Regions from separate parts of the Luteibacter sp. ME-Dv--P-043b genome, predicted to be linked through region 2. Evidence: predicted binding sites of a transcription regulator. Region 2 holds the regulator's gene; each other region holds the start of a gene.
What was found. Region 2 encodes FliA, which starts transcription of late flagellar genes. Its sites were predicted from a motif close to TAAAGTTTNNCNNNCNNNGGCCGATAA; they were not measured.
Positions count from the first base shown of each region.

Region 1 (3,276 bases), on a different contig from region 2:
CATCGTGGGTAATGGCCAGTGGCTGGGCGGTGTCGCTCATTGCATACTCCGGACGGAACAAGGTGCCGACACTTTCGCACTCCGTGGATGGGCGCGGCGTTAAGGTCGCGTCCCACTGGTCAGGCCACAGGATCGACACGCGCGTGCTCATCATTCATGAACACGGCCGCAAGGCGGCCATCCACTGGACAACCGGCATGGACGTGCCCCGGGCGCCGCTGTGGATCGACCTGCTCGACCCCAGCGACGACGAACGCCGATGCGCCGGGGCGATATCCGGCCTGCGCGTGCCCGACCGCGGCGATGTGGACAACCTGGCCCTGTCCAGCCGCATCCGTACCGACGACGACGCCATGTACCTGTCCATCCCCTACTTCGCCGACGTGGATCACGCCGCGCACGACGGTGGGGGACATCGGCCGTCGCCGCTCGGCATCGTGGTAACCGGTCGCCTGCTGATGACCCTGCGTTTCCACGATTCCCCCGCCTTCGACCTGGCCAGCCGCAGTTGCGACGAGCAGCGCTGGGAATCCAGCGGCGACGTGCTGGCCACGTTGATCGAAGCCATCGTGAACCTGGCGGCCAAGCGGATGGAAGACGTCTCGGCCGACCTGAAGAAACTCTCCGACCGCGTCTTTACCACCGAGCGGCTGGGCACCCCGGCCCTGCGCGACTGCATGCTGGAGGTGGGACGGCTGGAGGGCGAGCAGGCGCGCAATCGTTCCTCGATGCTGGGCGTGCAACGCATCGTGTCGTTCGTGCGGGCCAAGCAGCCGGAATGGATATCCGACCAGGTGGAAGTGCGGCTGCGCGTGGTCGACCACGACCTGCGCACGCTGGACGAGTTCGACGACCAGTTGACCAACAAGCTGCAGTTCCTGCTGGACGCCAGCCTGGGTTTCATCAGCACCGACCAGAACCACGTGATGAAGGTACTGACCGTGACCTCGGTAGCGACCATTCCGCCGGTGATCCTGGCCGGCGTGTGGGGCATGAATTTCAAGCACATGCCGGAACTGGACTGGACGTTCGGCTATCCCATGGCCATCGGGATCATCCTGCTCAGCATGCTGCTGCCGGTGCTGTTCTTCAAATGGCGCGGGTGGCTCGAGGGCGATTGAACCCGACACACCCCGCCCTTAACCCACGCCGCCCTGCATGTGAAGACGTCAAGGCGGACCCTCGTCACACTTTCACGCATCGGGCCTGTTTTTACCCTAAAGTTTCCGGCTTGGGTGCCGTTATCCCTCCCTGAGGATAAGCCCGGTATCAGCCGGTCGAACGACACGGGGCGCCGCCAGGCCGCCCGACTCGGGGGAGGATGTGCTCGGTGCCAGTCAGTAACCACCATCGCGGACACCATGTCGCGCCGCGGGATACCCCATGAGGACACCCTGGCACGCCCTCGCGGGCGGCTTTCCCGAGACGCGCCTGCTGGCTTCGGTGGCGGAGTTCACCCACCATCGCGACATCGACGCACTGGACCACAGCCTGGTGCTTTCCCTGGCCGAACTGGTGCCGGTCAACAGCGTGACGCTGTGCAAGCGCGGCGAAAGCCTGCAACAGCCGATCGAATCGATGGTGGTGTGCTCGCGGAAGACCGAAGGCGGTTTCGTCGTCGACGCCCTGGAGCCCCCGCGCGAGGGCGACCCGGTCGACAGCATCGTGTGCGCCATGGAAACGCTGGAAGTCGTCAGCGACGTGACCGACACCGGCGACTGCCGCCTGGTGATTCCCATCCAGCGTGAATCCTCGGCCATCGGTGCGCTGATGCTGGAGGCGAACGATTCACTCGACGCCGTGCGCGTCATGATCGAAGGCTTCGCCCGTATCTACGGCAACTACATCGCCCTGCTCAACGAGAGCGAGCGCGACAAGCTCACCGGGCTATACAACCGTCGCAGCTTCGAACAGCGCCTGCGCCGCCTGCTCAAGCTCAGCCGCCAGCGGGCCCGTGCCGCGGTGGGTGGCGAGGACGAGCGTCGCGGCCGCGACGACGACAGCAAGATCTACCTTGCGATCCTGGACATCGACCACTTCAAGCGGATCAACGACACCTACGGCCATGTCTACGGTGACGAAGTCATCCTGATGCTGGCCCAGCTGATGCGCGCCAGCTTCCGCCAGAGCGACGTGCTGTTCCGCTTCGGTGGCGAGGAATTCGTGATGCTGATCGCTGCGGAAAACGAAAACGTGGCGCACTACGCGCTGGATCGTTTCCGCCAGTTCATCGCCGACCACGCGTTCCCGCAGGTCGGCCATGTCACCGTCAGCATCGGCTACGCGCGCATCACCGAGAACGACTACCCCGAGATCGTGCTCGACCGGGCCGACAAGGCGCTCTACTTCGCCAAGGAAAACGGCCGCAACGGCGTGCACGGCTACGAAAGCCTGGCCGAACGAGGCCAGCTGGCCCCGCCGGTGGCGCTGGGCAGTATCGACCTGTTCTGACTAGGGCACCACACCGCAGGCGATACGCGCACCGCCGCCGCCCAGCGCTTCGGGCTGGTCGGCGTAGTTGTCGCCCCCGGCATGGATCATCAGGGCATGGCCCTTGAGCGTGGCAAGCGAGGTCAGGTGCGGCGCGGTGACCGGCGTGGTGTCGGTGCCATCGGCGCCCACGTCGATGCGCGGCAGGTCGCCCTCATGGCCCATGGCCTCCGGGCCCGCGTGCTTGCCGGTCTTCGCCGGATCGTAATGGCCGCCGGCGGCCAGCGCGGCGCCCTTCTTGCCATCCTTCTCGCCCGGATCGCAGCTCGGCTTCTCGTGCAGGTGGAACCCGTGCTGACCCGGCGGCAGGCCCTTCAGGTTCGGCGTGAATACCAGGCCCTTTGCGCTTTCGGTCACGGTCACCGTGCCGACCGACGCACCGGCACCCTGCGCCGTGACGGCGGCCAGCGGCACCACGAGGCTCTTGTCCGCGGCATGCGCGGCGGCACACGCGACCAGGCCGGCAACAACGATAGCGATCTTCTTCATGGCGCACTCCTTGGGTTCGGGACCTTCCAAGGGATAGTGCATGCGGCGTGGACGGAGCGTCCACGCCGGCACCCGGGTCGCTCAGCCGCCGAACATCCGTGCGCGGTCCGCGTCGTCGAGCGCGCGCCACTCGCCCACCGGCAGGTCGTCGAGCGACAAGCCACCGAGCGTGGTCCGTTCCAGGGCCGCGACATGGTTGCCGACCGCCGCGAACATGCGGCGCACCTGGTGATAACGGCCTTCCGTGAGCGTCAGGCGGGCCCGCCGCGGGCCGAGCACGTCCAGCGTCGCCGGCAG
Region 1 is NZ_JARVRT010000026.1:7,898-11,173, reverse strand. It holds gene QRN34_RS14135 (GNAT family N-acetyltransferase) at 1-40, opposite strand, end outside; gene QRN34_RS14130 (CorA family divalent cation transporter) at 144-1,121, shown strand; gene QRN34_RS14125 (GGDEF domain-containing protein) at 1,384-2,451, shown strand; gene sodC (superoxide dismutase [Cu-Zn] SodC) at 2,452-2,979, opposite strand; gene QRN34_RS14115 (pseudouridine synthase) at 3,061-3,276, opposite strand, start outside.
Region 1: the regulator FliA is predicted to act here: its motif matches at 1,219-1,245, upstream of QRN34_RS14125 (GGDEF domain-containing protein).

Region 2 (3,276 bases):
CGCTTCGATCAGGAAGACATTGAGCAGCTCGTTGTCCAGCTCCACGCTCATAGGGTACTCAGAAACCGAATTCGCTGAGGAGCCGGTCCACTTCGTCCTGGCTGACCTTCTCGGCGGCCGGCGCATTACCGCCCGCGAGCGAACCGGTGAGTCGGACCAGCTCGACGAGCGAGGATTCGACCTTGGCCATGAAGGCCTCGACCTGGGCCACACGCTGACCGGAAAGATCCTGCCAGGACTGCGCCTCGACCATCTCGCCCAGCCCGATATCGCAGCTTTGCGCGAAGTCGCCGACACGCACGGCCAGTGCCGTGGCGTGGGTGCCGAACGCCGGATCGGCGTGATCCAGCACCAGAATCTCATCGGCCTGCTTGGCCAGCGCCTGAGCCTGCGGACGCAGCTTCTCGCTGAAGTCCAGCGTGCGATGGGCCGCCGTGGAGCTCATTTCCAGCACATCACGCAGATGCTTGCGCGCATCGCTCATGTTGCCCGGCACGCCATCGGTGGAGATGTCGGAGGCCAGGCGACGCGCGGATTCGTGCAGGTCGCGTGCGAGGTGGCCCAGCGCCAGGAACAGGTGCTGCTCGCGGCTGCGGATCAGGTCGTCGAGCGCTTTCTCGAACGCCGCCGAGTCGTCGGCATCGAGCAGTTCACGCAACTGGGGGGCCACGTCCTGGCCGGGGGAAAGCATCGTGTTCATCGTCATTCCCTCAGCCCGCTGCCGCGGCAAGTCGTTCGAATATCTTGTCGAGCTTTTCCTTCAGCGTCACCGCCGTGAAGGGCTTGACCACGTAACCGTTCACGCCGCTCTGCGCGGCGGCGATGATCTGGTCGCGGTTGTTTTCCGCGGTGACCATCAACACGGGCATGGACTTCAACGCCGCATCCGCGCGAATGGCGCGAAGCAGGTCGATGCCCGTCATGTTGGGCATGTTCCAGTCGGTAACGACCAGGTCGATGGGCTGCGCGCGCAGCAGCGCGAGCGCCGCGTTGCCGTCTTCGGCCTCCTGGATGAGCGTGTTGGTGAAACCCAACTCGACCAGGAGGTTCCTGACGATGCGCCGCATGGTGGAAAAATCGTCCACCACGAGGATCTTCATGTTCTTGTCCAAAACTGCTCTCCGCCTCGTACGCTTTTTTCTTTACCGGCGACGGCACCGCGATGCCGTCACTGCTTGTCTTTCCAACCCGACATGCGTGCGCGGAGGCGAATCAGGGCCTGGCCATGGATCTGGCACACCCGCGACTCGCTCACACCCAGCACCGCACCGATTTCCTTCAGGTTGAGCTCTTCATCGTAGTACAGGGACATGACCAGCTTCTCGCGTTCCGGCAACCCGTCGATCGAATGGGCCAACGCGTCGCGCAGGCCGTTCTTCTCGAAGTTGCCTTCCGGACCGGCGGCGTCCGGGTCCGCCACGTCGATCGCCGCGCCTTCGTCGCCTTCCGGCGCCGTCAGGCTGAGCAACCGCGCGCTCGCCGCGTCGGCCAGGATCTGGTTGTACTCCATGGCGTCGATGCCCAGCCGCTTCATCACTTCCGCGTCTTCGGCGTCGCCACCCGTCTCGTTCTCGATCTGTCTCGTTACCTCCGCCACCTCGCGCAGCTTCCGATGGACGGAGCGCGGGGTCCAGTCCGTCTTGCGCAGTTCGTCCAGCATGGCGCCACGAATGCGGATTCCCGCATAGGTCTCGAAGCTGGCCGCGCGAGTCGGCGAGTAATTCCTCGCCGCCTCCAGCAGCCCGATCATCCCGGCCTGCATCAGGTCGTTCGCATCCACGCTCGGCGGCAGGCGACCCATCAGGTGATAGGCGATCCGGCGCACCAGCGGGGCATGCGTCCTGACCAGCTGGTCGGCCGAAACCTTTGTTACTTCAAGGTATTCGCTTGCAACACTCACAGTGGCAGCCCTCCCCCCATGTGGTTCCGTTCGGCGAAAAAGCCGATGCGGCCCTGCACCCGGGGTTCGGGTTCACCCCATGTATCGACCGACCGGGCAAGATTCTTGAATCCCACGGCCGAACGGCTGCTCGGCCAGGCGTCGACCACGGCCGACTGGCGGCGGATGGCCTGTCGCAGGTACTCGTCGTGCGGCACCATGCCCATGAAGTCCAGGGACACGTCCAGGAAGCGATTGGTCACGCGGGCCAGCTTCTCGAACAGCTGGCGGCCTTCCTGGGCGTGGCGGACCATGTTGGCCACGATGCGGAAGCGGTTGACGTCGAATTCGCGGCTCATCACCTTGATCAGCGCGTAGGCGTCGGTCAGCGAGGCCGGCTCGTCGCAGACCACCACCACCACCTCGTCCGACGCGGCGGCGAACATCGAGACGCTGTCGGAGATGCCGGCCGCGGTGTCGACGATCAGGTATTCGGGGGCCACGGGGTATTCGTCGAACGCGCGGATCACCGCGGCGTGCTCGATGTTCGGCAGCTGCGCCATGCGGCGCGCGCCCGAGGTGGCGGGGATCACCTTCAAGCCGTGGTTGGCATGGAGGATCAGGTCCTCGATGCGGCACTCGCCCTCGAGCATGTGACCCAGGTGGCGCGTGGGCTGCAGGCCGAGGAGCACGTCGATGTTGGCCATGGCCAGGTCCGCGTCCAGCAGGACCACGTCGCGCCCGCCCATGGACAGCGCCATGCCCAGGTTGACCGCCACCGTGGTCTTGCCCACGCCGCCCTTGCCGCCCGCGATCGCGATGCTGCGGGTCGGGCGACGGTCGGCAAGCCAGTTGAGTCCGGCGGCCTGGGTGGAATCGACGTGTGTGCTCATGAAGGAATTCACTGCCGTGAAAGGGTGTGCGGATGCGGATGCCGTAGTCACGTTACTTCAGTTCCGGGGTCAGGCGAGGGCGGGCGTGGCGGCGAAGCCGAAACGGTCGGCGAGGATCGCGTCGTCCGGTACGTCGTTGCGCTGCCTGACCAGTTGGGCCGCAAGGCAGACGAGCTTGCGCGCGTCCGCCGAGGCGATGTCTTCCGGCACGCGCTGGCCGTCGGTGGTGTAGTCCAGCGGCATGCCGTGCCGGATGACGGCCGAGAGGGCGCCACCGATCAGCGGCGCCTCGTCGAGCTTGGTCAGGATCGCGGCCTGCGGGGACAGCGGCGCGTAGGCGCGCACGGCGTTGTCGATCGCCTGCGCCTGGGCGTTCGCCGCGAGCACCAGGCACACGCGTACTTCGGTCATCGCGCGCAGCGTTTCGAACTGCTGCTGCAGCTTGGGGTCATTGCCGGCCAGGCCGGCGGTGTCGATCAGCACCGTGTGCTTGCCGCGCAACTG
Region 2 is NZ_JARVRT010000035.1:8,620-11,895, forward strand. It holds gene QRN34_RS16520 (chemotaxis protein CheA) at 1-51, opposite strand, end outside; gene QRN34_RS16525 (protein phosphatase CheZ) at 59-700, opposite strand; gene cheY (chemotaxis response regulator CheY) at 711-1,112, opposite strand; gene QRN34_RS16535 (RNA polymerase sigma factor FliA) at 1,169-1,900, opposite strand; gene QRN34_RS16540 (P-loop NTPase) at 1,897-2,772, opposite strand; gene flhF (flagellar biosynthesis protein FlhF) at 2,842-3,276, opposite strand, start outside.

Region 3 (3,276 bases), on a different contig from region 2:
AGGGCCTGCTTGTCCGCCTGCTGCACGGTGTCGCTACCCGAGGTGATGATGCGCTGCGCCACGGTCTGCACGTCTTCGCCCGTGTCGCCGTTGGCCTGGTTCTGCGCCGCGTCGTTGAGCTGGTTGGCCGCGCCGTTGGCCTGCTGCTTGAGCGCGTCGGGCTGCAAGGCGGGCTTGCCCGTCTGCGCCAGCAGCTGCTGGGCCTGGCCCTTCAGCGAGTCCATCGTGATGCCGCTTTCCTGCAGCTGATTCTTCGCTGCGTCCACGACGGGACCCGCGGCGGCGGCAATACCGCTACCGGCCACGGTCGCGACTGCACCGGCCGCCGTGGCCCCACCCTTCACGATGGACGTGACAGCGGTGGCCACCAGGTACGCGCCCAGAAGACTGGCCAGACCCCAGGCGACGAGGCCGTGGAGCATGGCGTCCGTCCGCCCGGGCGCACCCGCAAGGTGTCCGGCGACCCAGCCGCCGGTGAACAGGGCTAGTACGCTACTGACGCCCCACCAGACCGCGGCACCGATGCCTACGCTGGAGGCATCGGGCGAATCATGGGCCATTGCGTCGGTTGTGCTGAAGCCGATGCCTGCGCCAATAAGGCTGAGGACGAGCTGGATGACCACAGCCATGATGACGCCGGCAAAGATCGAACCCCACGAGATACGACGGATAAGTGTCACGTCGCCTTCGGTAATGCGGGAGCCTACGGGGGCGTTGTAGCCGGATTCGGAGCGGATGGTGTTCATGGAAGTCCTTTTGGCCATCGGCCAGATGAGATGAGCCGGCGTCGTTCTTTAGGGCGATCCGGTGGTGTGCGGTGACAGTGTCCTGAGGCCCGTGAGCGCCTCGTGTGGACGGCGTGTCGTCAGGTATCGCACCATCCACGCGGGGCGGACCCCAGGTGCCATCCGCACCTGGCGAGCCCGGGATCGCCGAGTCTAAAAAACGAGCACAAGCGGCATCATCCGGTGTAAGGACTAAAAGCCATCACTCCACGTGATAAAGCACCGCGGCACCGGGCTTGGCCTCAAAGGCGGGCACGGTACGCTGCTTCAGCTCCACGCCCTGGGTGTTCCACACCAAGGTGTCCGAGGGATACGCATCCTTACGGGTCATCGCGTCGATCTGCTTCACGATCACCTCCGAGCTGCCTTTCACTTCCGGGTTCCACTCGAATACGCCGACCCGGCCGTAAAAGACGGCGGGTGCGTCGGCATCGAGGCGACGATCGGGGCACATCACCAAACCGCGCTCGAGCATGACGCGGAGGGCGCCGACGGGCGTGGCCTTGACGGTAGGCGTAGTGCGATCCGCGCTATGGCCCGGACAGACGTTCGCGGAGCGGGTGACCATCTTTTCCACGACTTCGCGATCGGATTGCGCGAACGCGGGCAAGGCGAGCAGCGACAGGGCGAGCAGGGACACGCAGCGTAGGTGCTTCATGGGAATGACTCTCCGGCCTGAGTGCAACGGAGTGTATCCACGTAAACGACGGTTACAAAGCGTGTCGAACTTCTGTGAATTCACCGGTCGTCAGTGCGCCTCTGCGCAATTTATGAAGTGCGAACGAGACATCTATGCGGTATTCGTCGCATTTGGCGTCGAATGTCGCCCATGCATGAGTGCCCCGCATCATCTTTCGATTCACCCTCAATATTTGTTACCGCGCGCCGATAACCGAGGAATATCCAGCATGACAACCGCAACGGATTTTGCCTCTATTAAATCGGTAACTTCCACTTTTTTCGGAAAGGGGAGTGCCAGCACTTCTAAAAGATAATTGCCAAAATGAAAAAGAACCACATGAGTGTCACGCAGCGACTGTTGCTTACGTTTTCACTTTTTTCTGCCGCGCTCATTGCATTGGGTATTGTCGCCATCACGGTGACTTCCGGCTTTCAAGCTCGCTTTGAATATGTCCAGGTCAATGCTATTCCCTCGATCAAGGATCTGGGGAAACTGATAGATCAGAGCAACGAACTTTCCATTCTTCTCTACGTGCATCAAAGCCAGACAGATGACAAGAAGCTGCCAGACGTGGAAGCGCGCATCCAGCACCAGATATCCGGGCTGAAGGAGCTGACGAAGTACTACCTGGCGAACGACATTTCGAGCGCGGAAGACGAACGACTGACGCACGTGGCTTTTGACAACATCCGAAAGGTCGAAGAAAAGCTGCCTGCCTTTCTGGCCGCGTCCCGGGCACATAACGATGCCGTAAGTCTTCCCCTTGTCGAAGGCACTGACGGTATTGGTAGTGCGATTCGCCAGCTCATTTCGGACTATCAGAAACAGCTTGTTATCAACATCGAGATCGGCGAGGACCTGCGCGTCACCAACCACAGCATCTTCAGCAAGACCGTCTGGGGTATTGCCGCGGGTGTCTCGGCCACCATCTTGCTGCTTGGCTTCTTCGCCTTGGTCACCATTCTTCGGGTGCGCAGAAGTCTTCGGGATATCGGAAACACCATGACGGTTGCAAGCGAGCGCCTCGACCTTACAGTCAGCGCCGATGCAACCCGCAGTGACGAAATAGGCACCATGGCGACGGCGTTCAACAGCCTGATGCAACGGGTGTCCGAAGCGCTCGTCTCGGTAAACGTTGCCTCCCAGTCGGTCAGCAGCGCGTCGGCTCAAATTGCAGCGGGCAATGAAGACCTTTCATCGCGAACCGAGCAGCAGGCCGCTTCTTTGGAAGAGACTGCTGCCAGCGTTACCGAACTGCATGAGACCGTCCGGCAGACCGCCGACAACACGCGTCAGGCAAGCCAGCTGGCGGATAGCATGAACGACTTGTCGAAGAAGAGTGCGTCATCGCTCGATACGATGCTGGGCACCATGGGTAACATTCGCCATAGCTCGCGCAAGGTCAACGACATCATCACGCTGATCGAAGGCATTGCCTTCCAGACCAACCTCCTGGCGCTGAATGCCGCGGTGGAAGCGGCACGTGCGGGTGAGCACGGCCGGGGTTTCGCTGTCGTTGCCGGTGAGGTGCGAATCCTCTCCCAGAACTCCACGAAGGCTGCACGTGAGATCAAAACACTGATTGGTGCCTCCAACGAATTGATTGAAGAAGGCGTCAATCAGGCGAGCGACGTGGGCGAGAACATGAACTCCATGGGTGTGGCCATCCAGCAGGTCACTCATCTCGTCAACGAGATCGCCGCGGCGGCAACGGAGCAGAGCCAGGGCATCGGCCAGGTGCGTCAGGCGATCAACCAGATGGACGACGTCACCCAGCAGAACGCCGCGCTGGTGGAAGAAGCCTCGGCT
Region 3 is NZ_JARVRT010000021.1:122,895-126,170, forward strand. It holds gene QRN34_RS13815 (hypothetical protein) at 1-746, opposite strand, end outside; gene QRN34_RS13820 (hypothetical protein) at 988-1,419, opposite strand; gene QRN34_RS13825 (methyl-accepting chemotaxis protein) at 1,789-3,276, shown strand, end outside.
Region 3: the regulator FliA is predicted to act here: its motif matches at 1,651-1,677, upstream of QRN34_RS13825 (methyl-accepting chemotaxis protein).